3 regions of the Streptomyces sp. NPDC107454 genome follow, and region 3 is predicted to be linked to each of the others. Evidence: riboswitches for the same ligand, from Rfam matches in the RefSeq annotation. Region 3 holds a riboswitch; each other region holds the start of a gene.
What was found. Region 3 has a riboswitch for cyclic di-AMP ahead of ACZ69M_RS36105 (M23 family metallopeptidase). Riboswitches for the same ligand answer to the same signal wherever they lie in the genome.
Positions count from the first base shown of each region.

Region 1: linked by a shared signal. The riboswitch ahead of ACZ69M_RS40075 (M23 family metallopeptidase) and the one ahead of ACZ69M_RS36105 (M23 family metallopeptidase) in region 3 are both predicted to bind cyclic di-AMP.
Region 2: linked by a shared signal. The riboswitch ahead of ACZ69M_RS07985 (M23 family metallopeptidase) and the one ahead of ACZ69M_RS36105 (M23 family metallopeptidase) in region 3 are both predicted to bind cyclic di-AMP.

Region 1 is NZ_JBVJPA010000019.1:133,341-137,866, reverse strand. It holds gene ACZ69M_RS40085 (HPr family phosphocarrier protein) at 65-346, shown strand; gene ACZ69M_RS40080 (GntR family transcriptional regulator) at 530-1,225, opposite strand; gene ACZ69M_RS40075 (M23 family metallopeptidase) at 1,436-2,200, opposite strand; cyclic di-AMP (ydaO/yuaA leader) riboswitch at 2,213-2,373, opposite strand; gene ACZ69M_RS40070 (M16 family metallopeptidase) at 2,673-4,061, opposite strand; gene ACZ69M_RS40065 (M16 family metallopeptidase) at 4,058-4,526, opposite strand, start outside.
Region 2 is NZ_JBVJPA010000003.1:76,217-80,742, reverse strand. It holds gene ACZ69M_RS07990 (alpha-galactosidase) at 1-1,876, shown strand, start outside; cyclic di-AMP (ydaO/yuaA leader) riboswitch at 2,178-2,336, shown strand; gene ACZ69M_RS07985 (M23 family metallopeptidase) at 2,339-3,307, shown strand; gene ACZ69M_RS07980 (rhamnogalacturonan lyase family protein) at 3,562-4,526, shown strand, end outside.
Region 3 is NZ_JBVJPA010000016.1:20,311-24,836, forward strand. It holds gene ACZ69M_RS36095 (PrsW family intramembrane metalloprotease) at 1-705, shown strand, start outside; gene ACZ69M_RS36100 (aldo/keto reductase) at 709-1,653, opposite strand; gene ACZ69M_RS36105 (M23 family metallopeptidase) at 1,712-2,749, opposite strand; cyclic di-AMP (ydaO/yuaA leader) riboswitch at 2,761-2,918, opposite strand; gene ACZ69M_RS36110 (PP2C family protein-serine/threonine phosphatase) at 3,175-4,302, opposite strand; gene ACZ69M_RS36115 (hypothetical protein) at 4,479-4,526, opposite strand, start outside.

The sequences.
Region 1 (4,526 bases), on a different contig from region 3:
GGACTCGCTTCACGTTGTGGAACACTGGTCTAGACAACCCTGAACACCTGAAGGGCAGCATCACATGGCTGAGCGCCGCGTCAACGTCGGCTGGGCCGAGGGCCTCCACGCCCGTCCCGCCTCCATCTTCGTCCGGGCGGCCACGGCCTCCGGTATCCCCGTGACGATCGCCAAGGCGGAGGGCAACCCCGTCAACGCGGCCTCCATGCTGGCGGTCCTCGGCCTGGGCGCCCAGGGCGGCGAGGAGATCGTCCTCGCCTCGGACGCCGAGGGTGCGGACGCCGCGCTCGACCGGCTGGCGAAGCTGGTGGCGGAGGGTCTCGAGGAGCTCCCCGAGACCGTCTGAGAAAGAGCCCCCGAACGGGGTTCCTCAATTGATGGCGGGAGTGGCCTTCGCACCAAAAGACCCCGCCCCGCACGCATTCGAAGGGCTCGCCCGAAAACATCGGGCGGGCCCTTCGCTTTTTCTCATTGCGGGCAGCAGAAATAATCCCCCGCGAATTACCCCTCTTTGTATACGGCGCCGGTGTTAATGACGCACGCCCGTCATGTTTACGGGATGTTGCGAAGTCCTCACACGCTCTGGACGATCTCCCCCGCCGGGAAAACGCAGCCGGTGCGCGGCCGTCGCGCGCTCGGCGTGCAGCGCCGTGACGGCCCGCGCCCGCTCGCTGTCGCCGCGCGCCACCGCGTCCACGATCCCGCCGTGCTCCGCCCAGGACTCCGCCGGACTGACCGGCGCCTCGACCGCGTACATCCAGGCGATCTTGTGCCGCAGCTGGGCCAGCGTGGAGGTCAGCGCCGGGCTCCCGGAGGCCTGCGCGAGGGTCTCGTGGAACCAGCTGCCGAGCGAGCGCAGATCCTCGCTGTTCCCCCTCCTGGCCCGCTCCTGGCCCAGTCTGACCAGGCCTCGAAGCACCTTGAGGTGGGCCTCGGTGCGCCGCTGCGCGGCCCTCGCGGCGCCCAGCGGCTCCAGGAGGATGCGCATCTCGAGCAGGTCCGCGCCCTCCTGCTCGGTGGGCTCCGCGACGCACGCGCCCGCGTGCCGACGGGTGACGACGAAGCCCTCGGCCTCCAGCGTGCGCAGCGCCTCGCGCACGGGGACCCGCGAGACGCCGTAGCGGCGCGCGAGCAGTTCCTCGGTGAGCCGGCTGCCGCGCTCGTAGACACCCGCGACGATGTCGTCACGGATCGCCGTGCATACCGAGTGCGCGGGAATGCGCATGACCGGACCTCCGCCTTAATCCCCGCGAAACGCGGTCGATTGACGCTTGTTCAGCGACTCTATTGCAGAGAACCGGAATTTCCGATGGCGGGCCGGAATCCATGGATATTTTTTGGACAGACAGCCGTTCGAAACGACGAAGCCCCGGCTGGGGGGCCGGGGCTTCGGAAGTGTTGACGCCGGTCGTCGGACGTTCGGGGTGTGCGAACGTCAGACGTTCACACCGTGCGAGCGGAGATAGGCGACCGGGTCCATGTCGGAGCCGTACTCCGCCGTCGTGCGGGCCTCGAAGTGGAGATGCGGCCCGGTGGTGTTCCCGGTGGAGCCGGAGAGGCCGATCTGCTGGCCCGGAGTGACCGTCTGCCCCACGGAGACACCGATGGACGACAGGTGGCCGTACATCGTGTAGGTGCCGTCGTGCATCTTCAGAACGATCTGGTTGCCGTACGCGCCACCCCAGCCGGCCGTGACGACCGTGCCTGAGCCGACCGCGTGGACCGAGGTCCCGGAGGCGGCATGGAAGTCGACGCCCGTGTGGCTGCCGGAGGACCAGAGGCTGCCGCCGGTCTTGTAGCCGGTGGAGATGTACGAGCCGGTGATCGGCAGGACGAAGGTGTTGAGGCGCTTGCGCTCGGCGGCGCGGGCGGCACGCTCCTTGGCCTCGCGCTCCTTCTTCGCCTCCTCGGCGGCCCTCTTGCGCGCGGCTTCTTCGGCCTTCTTGCGCGCGGCGGCCTCGTCGGCGGCGCGCTGCTGGGCGGCGGCCTGCGCGTCGATCTGGGCGGCGACGTTGTCGCCGAGGGTGACGGCCTGGGTCAGCCCGGTCTGCTCGACGGAGGCGTCCGCGGCGAGTGCCGGGGCGGCCAGGGTTCCGATGACACCGGTGGTGGTGAGCGCGGCGACGCCGACGGCGTTCGTGGTGGAGCGCTTCACGCGGCTCGGACGGCGGTGTTTCCCGGGGCCACAGGTGAACGCCATGTAGAGGCTGATCCTTTCCTTCCCTCTCGCCTACCGGGTTAGCTGACGGGTTCGGAGCAGGAAGGTCTCCTACGGACTCCCTCCAGGGAGGGCGTCCGATTCACCCCAGGGACTACGTGTGGGTCCCCGGCTCCCCTGGCTCGCGCCGTACGGGGACTCGGCGATGACTGTCCGGTGCCGCGGGCGCGGCGCACTGCCTGACGAACAGCCGCACCGACGCTAGACGGGGCGTCTTTCAATCAACAAACGGATCACGGCTTTTGTAGTGCATGCCACAGGGCAGACGGGCAACCTCCCTACCAATACGGACATCTTGGGGACGAAGTCCGCGCGAGAACCCGAGCGGAAATCCGATCAAAAAGGGGCCCGGGCGACTCTTCAGTCACCCGGGCCCTACGGAGTCACGCTCTTCCGCTCCGCGTGCGGCTCGGCTTACCGCCGGCCCCCGCTGAGCGGCTGCTCCGCTGAACCTCTACTCCGCCGGAACGACGGTCACTTCACCGATTCCGAGGGCCTTGACGGGCTCCTGGATCTGCGCGGCGTCGCCGACGAGGACGGTCACCAGACGGTCCACCGGGAAGGCGCTCACGGCGGCCGCGGTGGCCTCCACGGTGCCGGTCGCGGCCAGCTGCTGGTACAGCGTCGCCTGGTAGTCGTCCGGCAGGTACTGCTCGACCTGGTCCGCGAGCGTGCCCGCGACGGCCGCCGCGGTCTCGAACTTGAGGGGCGCCACCCCCACCAGGTTCTGTACGGCGATATCGCGCTCGGCGTCCGTCAGGCCCTCTGCGGCGAGGGTGCGCAGCACCTTCCAGAGGTCGTCGAGCGCCGGGCCGGTGTTCGGGGTGTCCACGGAGCCGCTGATGGCGAGCATCGCGATGCCGGTTCCGTCCGGCGCGGCGCGCAGGACCTGGCCGAACGCCCGCACACCGTAGGTGTAGCCCTTTTCCTCGCGCAGGACGCGGTCCAGGCGCGAGGTGAGGGTGCCGCCGAGGCAGTACGTGCCGAGCACCTGGGCGGGCCACACACGGTCGTGCCGGTCGGCGCCGACACGGCCGATGAGCAGCTGCGTCTGGACCGCGCCGGGGCGGTCCACGATGATCACACGGCCCGTGTCGTCGGCGGCCACCGACGGCACGGGGCGCGGCTCGGCGGACGAACCGGTCCAGTCGCCGAGCGTCTCGGCGAGCAGCGCGTCGAGGTCGACGCCGGTCAGGTCGCCGACGATCACGGCGGCCGACGTGGCGGGACGTACGTGCTTGTCGAAGAAGGCGCGTACGGCCGCCGAGTCGATCTTCTGGACGGTCTCCTCGGTGCCCTGGCGCGGACGCGACATACGCGAGGTCGCCGGGAACAGCTCCTTGGAGAGCTCCTTGGCGGCACGCCGGGCCGGGTTGGCCGTCTCGTGCGGGATCTCGTCGAGCCGGTTGCGCACCAGCCGCTCGACCTCGCTGTCCGCGAACGCCGGTGCCCTCAGGGCGTCGGCGAGCAGCCCGAGCGCCTTGGGCAGGCGCGAGACGGGCACTTCGAGCGACAGCCGTACGCCGGGGTGGTCGGCGTGCGCGTCGAGGGTGGCGCCGCAGCGCTCCAGCTCGGCGGCGAACTCCTCGGCGGAGAGCTTGTCGGTGCCCTCGGAGAAGGCGCGCGCCATGATCGTGGCGACGCCGTCGAGGCCCGCGGGCTCGGCCTCCAGCGGCGCGGCGAGCAGCACCTCGACGGCGACGACCTGCTGGCCGGGACGGTGGCAGCGCAGCACGGTCAGGCCGTTGTCCAGCGTGCCGCGCTCGGGCGCCGGGAAGGCCCAGGGCTTGGCCTGGCCCGCCTGGGGCTGCGGGTGGAAGTCCATGGTGGCGAGCTCGCTCACTTCGCCGCCTCCTCGTCCTCTTCGGTGGTGTCGGCAGCGACCGGCTCGTACACGAGCACCGCGCGGTTGTCGGGTCGCAGGCGGGCCTTCGCGACCTCCTTGACCTCCTCGGCCGTGATGTCCAGGACGCGCTGCACGGCCGTCAGGGCGAGCTGCGGGTCGCCGAACAGGACGGCGTACCGGCACAGTTCGTCGGCGCGGCCGGCAACCGTGCCGAGCCGGTCCAGCCACTCGCGCTCCAACTGGGCCTGGGCGCGCTCCATCTCCTCGTCCGTGGGGCCCTCCTCGGCGAACCGGGCGAGCTCGGCGTCGACGGCGGACTCGATCACCGGGACCTCGACGTCACCGGACGTCTTCACGTCCAGCCAGCCCAGGGAGGGCGCTCCGGCGAGCCGCAGCAGGCCGAACCCGGCCGCTACGGCGGTGCGGTCGCGGCGTACGAGCCGGTTGTAGAGCCGGGACGAC
Region 2 (4,526 bases), on a different contig from region 3:
CGTCGAGGGCGGCCCCCGCTTCGTACGCCCGGCGCTGTCCGTGCGGACGCAGGAGCGGCGCGGCACCGAGTGGCGTTTCGAGACGTCTTTCGTGGAGCAAAACGCCGACGGCGACGAACTGCGGCTGCGCTTCGCGGACGACGGGCTCGGCATCACCCTGCACTACCGGATGCGCGGCGACGTCGTCGAGCGCTGGGTGACCCTGGCCAACGAAGGACCTTCCCTGGAGCTGCTGCGCGCGGACTCCGCGACCTGGACGCTGCCCGAGCGCGACGGTTGGCGCCTCTCCCAGCTGCACGGGCGGTGGGCGGCCGAGTCCCGGCTCGCGCGCTCCCCCCTCACCTACGGTGAGAAGGTCATCGGCAGCCGCCGCGGGCACACCGGGCACCAGCACCTGCCGTGGGTCGCGCTGGACAGCGGGGCGAGTGAGGAGAGCGGCGAGGTCTACGGGTGCGCGCTCGGCTGGTCGGGCTCGTGGCGGATCTGCGTGGCCCAACTCCCCGACGCGCGCGTGCAGATCTCCGGCGGCGCGGGGTACGACGACTCCGGACTGCTGCGTCTGGAGCCGGGGGAGTCGTTCACCACCCCGGTCTTCGCGGGGCTGTGGAGCGACGGCGGCTTCGGCGCGGCGAGCCGGACGTGGCACGCGTACCAGCGGGCGTTCGTGATCCCGGACGCGGACCAGGACCGGCCGGTGCTCTTCAACTCCTGGGAGGCCACCCACTTCGACATCTCCGAGGAGCGGCAGCGGGAGCTGGCCCGGCGGGCCGCGGAGATGGGCGTCGAGCTGTTCGTCGTCGACGACGGCTGGTTCGGGGCACGGACGAGCGACCGCGCCGGGCTCGGTGACTGGGCCCCCAACCCGGACCGTTTCCCGCAGGGACTGAAGCCGCTCGCCGACGACGTGCACGCGCTGGGCATGCAGTTCGGGATCTGGGTCGAGCCGGAGATGGTCAACCCGGACAGCGAGCTGTACCGCGCGCACCCCGACTGGGTGCAGTTCCAGCCGGGGCGGACCAGGACGGAGTTCCGCAACCAGCTCGTACTCAACCTCGCCCGACCGGATGTCCAGGAGTACCTGTGGGAGCAGCTCGACGGTCTGCTCTCGAGCGCCCCGATCGACTATGTGAAGTGGGACTTCAACCGCTGCTTCACGGACGCCGGATGGCCCGGTGAGCCGTACCCGCAGAAGCTGTGGGTCGAGCACGTGGAGGCCCTGTACGGGCTCCTGGACCGGCTGCGCGCCGAGCACCCCGGGGTCGCCTTCGAGTCCTGCTCGGGCGGTGGCGGCCGGATCGACCTCGGCGTCATGGCGCGTACGGATCAGGTGTGGACCTCCGACAACACCGACCCGCTCGACCGGCTCGCCATCCAGCACGGCTTCAGCCAGATCCACCCGGCCCGGATCATGGCCGCCTGGGTCACCGACAGTCCGAACGCGCAGCTCAACGGTCGGATCAGTTCGCTGCGCTTCCGGTTCGTCAGCGCCATGGCCGGGGTGCTGGGGGTCGGCGGTGACCTGGCCGACTGGAGCGAGGCGGACCTCGTCGAGGCGCGGGAGTGGGTGGAGCTCTACAAGGAGATCCGGCCGGTCGTGCAGCGCGGCGACCTCTATCGGCTGCGGCCTCCGGAGGGCGGGCTGAGCGCCGTGCAGTACGTCCACGGCGACGAGACCGTCGTCCTCGCCCTGCTCCAGGCCCAGCATCACGGTGAGCCGGTCGCCCCGCTCCGGTTGCGCGGGCTCGATCCGAGCGCCGCGTACGAATGCCGCGAAACGGGCGAAATTCACCGAGGTGCGGTGCTGCTGCATCACGGGCTGAGGACAGGGCTGCGCGGGGACTTCGATGCGGCAATTGTCAGGCTATGCCGTATGTGAGTGATCTGTCCGTATTGGTACCTTAATTCCAGCTGGCCCTGGAATAAAGGGCCGTGGTGTGACCTGCGTGAGCAGCGTCATATTCGTGACGATGCGTTGCGGGCCCGCTTTCTCGATCCGCCCGCATTCCCGGGCGGATCGAGAATCGGCGGAGATCATTGTCCACGGAGGGTGACCGGAATTCAGGCCCGGATCAAGAAAGGCACGCGCACAGAAAAGCCACATGGTTGGCGATGCGCCCCCATCTCGCTTACGTTCGCCCTCAATCCGGACGGACGCCCAATCCTGCCGCCGCCCGGTATCCGCACACCCACCGGTAACCGGCAGGAGCGGGGGACCCACAGGTACCACGCCTGTTCCGGTCTCCGGAACGGCTAGGGGTATAGCCGCGCAGCCGCGTGGCCGGGCATCTCCAGCCCGCACCCGACAGCTCACCTCGCAGGCGCCGGAGAGGAATTCTTCATGCCCGCGAAGGGTAAGCACCGCCGACCCAAGTCCCAGCGTTTCTCACGCTCGATCGCCGTGGCCGGAACCGGTGGCGCCGCCCTCGCGCTGCCGCTGATGGGGGCCGCGGGTGCCCATGCCGCGACGCCGACGGCCGCGGTCTCGTCCACTCCGGAAAAGACCGCGTCCATTTACGGCGCGGCGGTTTCGGAAAAGACCGTGACGGTTTCGGAAAAGACGGCGACGACGTCCACGGTCTCGACGAAAACCTATTCGGTGAAGGTCGGCGACTGGCTCTCCAGGATCGCCGAGCGGCAGCACGTCAGCGGCGGCTGGCAGAAGCTCTACTCCGACAACCGCCAGGCCATCGGCAGCGACCCCTCGCTGATCCACCCCGGCCTGAAGCTCACGATCGGCGAGAGGGCCGCGTCGACCGACGACACCGAGCCGTCGACCAAGCCGTCCATATACTCGTCCGCCAAGACGTCCACGCGGTCGTCGGCGCAGTCGGCCGCCGGGTCGTCCGGCGCGGAGTACGCGCCCAAGAGCGAGGCCGCCGCCCCCCGGGCCACCGGCACCGGTTACACCCTGCCGGTCGGGGGCGCCACCATCGGCACCGGCTACAAGGTCGCCGGAAGCATGTGGTCCAGCGGCTATCACACCGGCGTGGACTTCGTGGTCCCGACCGGCACCACCATCAAGGCCGTCGCCGCCGGCACCGTCGTATCGGCCGGCTGGGGCGGCGCGTACGGCAACCAGGTCGTCATCCAGCACGCCGACGGCCGGTTCTCGCAGTACGCCCACATGTCCGCCCTGTCCGTCTCGGCGGGCCAGACCGTGACCGAGAGCCAGCAGATCGGTCTCTCCGGCGCGACCGGCAACGTCACCGGTCCGCACCTGCACTTCGAGATCCGCACCACCCCGAACTACGGCTCGGACATGGACCCGGTCGCGTACCTGCGCTCGCACGGTGTCACCGTCGGCTGACACCTGCCGCGCCTCTCACGTCTTCGAGTCACGTCTTCGAGGGCCGGACACCGCGATCGCGGTGTCCGGCCCTCGACGTTTGTCCACACGTCCGGCGTGGTCCTTTCATGATCGGCACATTGCGGTCTTGTGGCACCCGCGCACGAGGTCTCGACACGGTGCGAGAGTGACTGCACAGTGATCTCCGTAAGCGCTTTCTGCGCCTTCGGCGGTGGCATCGCGGCCGTCGTCGCCACCGCAAGGAGCACGCCATCGTGAGACCTCGAAGACTCGGCGTCGGCACCGCCGCCGCGCTGCCGGCCGGTCTGGTCGCCGCGCCCTCGCACGCCACCGAACAGCATCCGCCGCCGCGCCGGATCGTGGAGAACCTGGACCGCGGCCTGGTCGCCGTCCCCTCGGGCAAGGGCACCTTCCTGAGCCGGCGGTTACTCGGCACGGAGTACGCGCTCGGCGGACGGCGGCTCAACCAGGCGCCGGTCACCCGGTCGACCACGTACCAGGACGACAGCCGGGGCACCGGCACCTGCACCGTGCGTGCCGTCGTCAACGGCCATGAGCGGAAGCCGAGTTCGGCGGCGCTCGACTTCGCGCGGGGCTACGCCGGGATTCCGCCGGCCGCCGCCGACGGATACACCGTGCAACACGCCTGGCCCGGCGACCTCGACGGCGACGGACGCTACGAATTCGTCGTCAGCCGGCTCGCGCAGACCCGCGACAAGCCCGACCTCCTGGAGGCGTACACGCTCACCGGCGCGCGGCTGTGGCACGTCGACCTCGGCCCGGGCTCGTACACCCAGGTCGGCGGGAACGGCGCCAACGACCCCGCGCCCGCCGCGATCAGCGGCTCGACGCCGATCGGCGGCCACCGCAACGACGACAACGTCACCGTGTACGACCTCGACGGCGACGGCAAGGCCGAGGTCGGCACCGAGCGCACCCGGCAGCCCGTGCCCGACGACCTCGTCGCCGACGGCCCCTCCGGCGGGCACCTCGGCATCGCCCACCCCGACGGCGTACACCCCAGCCTCGTCACGAAGTTGGTCACCCGGGTCGGCGCCGGACGCGGCGCCTTCCGGATCCTCTTCCAGACCTGGGACTTCAACGGCACCGATCTGAACCGGCGTTGGAAGTACGTCGTCCCGGCCGGAAGTGGCGCCACCAGCTTCCACCAGGTCCGGACCGTCGACGTCGACCAGGACGGCAAGGACGAGATCGCCGA
Region 3 (4,526 bases):
ATCGGTTTCGGCATCGCGGCGCTGTCCGCCGAGCGCCAGCATGTGCGCCGCGTCCTGCTGCCCCTGACCGGACTGCTGCTCGCGATGGGCATGCACTCCATGTGGAACGGCTCGTCGAACTTCGGGGAGTACGGCTTCTACGCGGTGTACGGGGCGTTCATGGTGCCCGCGTTCGGTCTGCTCACCTTCCTCGTCATCTGGACGCGGCAGCGGGAGCTGAAGACCGTACGGACCGAACTTCCGGCGTACGCGGCGGCCGGATGGCTCACCCCTCCCGAGCCGTACGTGCTCGGCTCGATGCGGGCGCGGCGGCTGGCCCGCGACTACGCCGCCCACCACTTCGGCAGGGCGGCGGCGCGCTCGGTCGCCCAGTACGAGGCGTACGCGACCTCGCTGGCGTTTCTGCGGCACCGGGGGCGCAGTGGCCGCGCCAACGCCGACTTCGTCGTACGGGAGCGGGAGTTGCTGCACGAGCTGTGGCGCCGCCGGGAGGTCGCCCGCCCCTCCCTCGCGTACGCGGCCCACGCGTCGGCCCCGGCCGTACCGGTGCCGCCGCAGCTACCGCCGCCGTGGCCCGGGTACGGCTACGCGCCGGTGCCCGGCCAGGTGAACCCCGCCGGCGCGACCCCGTACCCCGCCGGCGCGACGACCCCGTATCCCGCCCCGGCGACGCCGTACCCCGCGTACAACCCCTACCAGTCGTAGGCCTCAGGCGGACGCCTCCGTCAGCCTGGCCACCTCCGCGTCCGTCAGGGTCAGGTCGGCGACCGCCAGCAGAGCGGGCAGCTGCTCGACCGTCCGTGCGGAGGCGATCGGCGCCGCGACCGTCGGCCGGGCGGCGAGCCAGGCGAGGGCGACCGTGGCGACCTCGGCGTCATGGGCCCCGGCGACCTCGTCGAGGGCGGCCAGGACACGGATGCCGCGCTCGGTGCCGAGGTGCTTGCCCGCGCCCTCGGCCCGCGCGGACTCGACCGTCGTACCCGGGCGGTACTTGCCGGTGAGGAAGCCGGACGCGAGCGCGAAGTACGGCATGGCGGCCAGGCCGGTCCTGGAGGCGACCTCCTGGAGCGGGCCCTCGTAGGTGTCGCGCGAGACGAGGTTGTAGTGGGGCTGGAGGGCGACGTAGCGGGCGAGGCCCTCGCGGTCGGAGAACTCCACGGACTCCGCGAGCCGCTCGGCGGAGATGTTGGAGGCGCCGATCTCCCGGACCTTGCCGGCCCGGACCAGTTCGTCCAGCGCGCCGATGATCTCCTCGACCGGCACCGAGGTGTCGTCGAAGTGGGTGTAGTAGAGGTCGATGTAGTCCGTGCCGAGGCGGCGCAGCGAGGCGTCGGCGGCGGCCTTGATGTTCGCCGGGGACAGGCCCTTGTACTCGGGGTGGGTACTGACCTTGGTGGCGAGGACGACGTCGGAGCGGTTGCCGCGCGCGGCGAACCACTTGCCGATGACGGTCTCCGACTCACCGCCCGTGTGGCCGGGGATCCACGCGGAGTAGCCGTCGGCGGTGTCGACGAAGTTGCCGCCCCCGGCCGTGTACGCGTCGAGCACGGCGAAGGACTGCGCCTCGTCGGCGGTCCAGCCGAAGACGTTGCCGCCGAGGGAGAGCGGGAAGACCTCGAGGTCGGAGGAGCCGAGCTTGCGTAGAGAAGTCATGCCTTATTTCAACAGCCGTAGCGGATTCCCATATTCCGCATACGGCCCCCGGGAACGATCAGGGGTTCAGGCCCTTGCTGTGCAGCCACGCCATCGGGTCGATCGCGCTGCCGCCGCCCGGGTGAACCTCCAGGTGCAGATGCGGCCCGGTCACGTTGCCGGTCGCGCCCACGCGCCCGATGACGTCGCCGGTGGCCACCTTCTGCCCCACGCTGACGCTGATGGACGACTGGTGGCAGAACCACAGCTCCGTGCCGTCGTCGAGGGTGAGGATGGTGCGGTAGCCGTACGAGCCGGCCCAGCCCGCCTCCGTGATCGTGCCGCTGTGGATGGCCTTGATCAGCGTGCCGGTGGGGGCCGCGAAGTCGAGGCCGGTGTGGTAGCCGGAGGACCACATGGAGCCGGCGTCACCGAAGCGGGAGGTCAGGGTGTACGAGGAGGTCGGCAGCGAGTAGCTCTTGGCGAGCTCGGCGAGGCGCGCGGCCTCGGCCTTCTGCTTGGCTTCCTCGTCCGCCTTCTTCTTCGCGGCGGCGACCTTGGCCTCGGCGTCGTCCTTCTGCTGGGCGGCCAGCGCGACCGCCTTCTTCGCGGCGGCGGACTCGGCGGCGTCCTGGGCCGCCTTGTCGATCTGGTCCTGCTGCGACTCGGCCTGCTGGATGATGCGGGCGCGCAGCGCCTCGCCCGCGTCCGTGTTGCCCTGCGCGGCGTCGGCGCTGGTCACACCGGCGCTGGTGAGCGGGGTGGCGGAGCCCTTCGGCGTACTGGAACCACCGTCGGATATCAGCGCCTTGGCCGATTCGGTGACCGAGGAGAGGTCGGGCAGCGAGATGGAGACCGGCGGCTTGCCGGGCGCCGCGGTGGCCATGCCGCCCGCGCCGACGGCGGCGATGACGCCGACGCCCAGGACCGTGGAGCTGCGGGCGAGTCCTCCGCCGCGCTGCTTGGAGACGCGGTGCCGGCCACGGAGGGGACGGACGGAATCCTCGGTGGGGTTCCACTCCTCCCAGGGGCCCTCGTCCTTGCCGTAGGCGTAGCCAAAAGTCTGGGTGTCGTTCGGCGGGAACGAAGTGGGCTGGGCAGGCCGATTGGACGCCACGTGGGCGTGCTCCTTTCCTTCCTTCTCGCCTACCGGGTTAGCTGACGGGTTCGGAGCAGGAAGGTCTCCTACGCGCGTCAACCCACGGTGTCTCCACCGTGAAAGACGCTCGATTCACCCCAAGTTGGTGGTTCCCCGGTTCCCTCGCGGGATTCGGCGCGTGCGCACGGAGCCGACTCTTGTGACGGCTGGGACGACCGCGCTGCGTTATCGAACGTTAATAGACGCGGGTACCGGATTCCAAGCTGTTCGTACTGATCATTAACCACTTTTGGCCAGGACTTACCGCCCATGACCGGCGGAAATCGGGCGAGTTGGCCGCACCTCCCTACCCGGCGGTTATTTGACGGTGCGTCAGTTGTTATGCGGAGGGACATCGCCCGATCACCCCTCGTGACATCGATCAAGAAAGCCCGTTTCCGTGGCTACGGCCGCCGTACGGCGAGCAGCGCCATGTCGTCCGTCAGGGCCCCGCCCGTGTGCAACCGGACCTCCTCCACGAGCGTGGCCAGCAGGGCGTCGGGGCCGGGGAAGGTCCGTCCGGCCAGGCGCGCGGCCGGATCGTAGAAGCGCCCCTGCGCGTCGCGGGCCTCGGACAGTCCGTCCGTGTAGAAGAGGAGCGTGGCCCCGTGCGGGAACTCCGTCTCCTCGGCACGGTCCGGCCAGCAGCCCAACTCGCCCATGCCCAGCGGCAGTGCGGGGTTCGCGGCGGCGAGCGTGACCAGCGTTCCGTCCGCGTGCAGCAGCAGCGGCGCCGGATGGCCGCGGTTGACGATCCTTACGAGGCCGCCCTCGGGCGTGATCTCCGCGAGGACGGCGGTGGTGAACCCCTCGAAGGCGTCGAGGCCCTCGCGCCGGGTGCCCTCGCGGGCCAGCGCCCGCTCCAGCCGCTGCGCGACCGCCTCCGGCGTGGCCTCCTGCTCGGCCGCCTCCCGGAACGCCCCGATGACCACGGCGACGGCGGCCACCGCGTCCATGCCCTTCCCGCGTACGTCGCCCACGACCAGCCGTACGCCGTGCGGGGAGTCCTGCACCGCGTACAGGTCGCCGCCGATGAACGCGCCCGCCTGCGCGGCCTCGTAGCGCGCGGCGACGTCGAGGCCGCCGATCCGCTGGTCGGGTTCCGGCAGGACGGCACGCTGGGCCGCCTCGGCGATCTGGTGGGCCGAGGCGAGTCGTTCGTCGGTGCGGCGGACGAGGATGTTGATGAGCACGGCCAGCACGCCGACGGTCGCCACGGTGGCGACCTCCGTGAGCGCGTCCACCTTGAAGACGATGCCCAGCCGGATGTGGACCGTGAGCACCACGACGAGCGCCGTGACGCCGGTGAGCACGGTGCCGCGCAGCGAGAAGAGCGGGGCGGCCACGAGCGGCGCGGCCGTGAAGAGGGGGCCGGCGGTGAAGGCCATCGGGGTGAAGTAGTCGTAGAACGCGCCGACCAGGATGAGCAGTGCGGGCAGCACCCGGACGAGGCTGCGCGCGCAGGAGATCCGGCTGTGGTCCGCCTCGGGCGGGCGGGGCACCGGCTCGTCCCCCAGCCCCGGATCGGGCACGGGGTCCTCGGGCAATCGCCCACCGGACCGGTCGTGCTGCTCGTCACCTGGCTTCTCGTACAGCTCGCCGTACGGCTCCTCGGCCCGCTGCGCGCCTCCTTGCTGCTGCCCCACCCGTCCAGGCTTCCCGGCACGGGGGCGGGGGGCGAGCGGTGAGGGGCCGACCGGGGGACGCGTCAGTCCGAGGCCGTCCACCGGACGCCGCCGGCTCCGCCGCGCCCGTG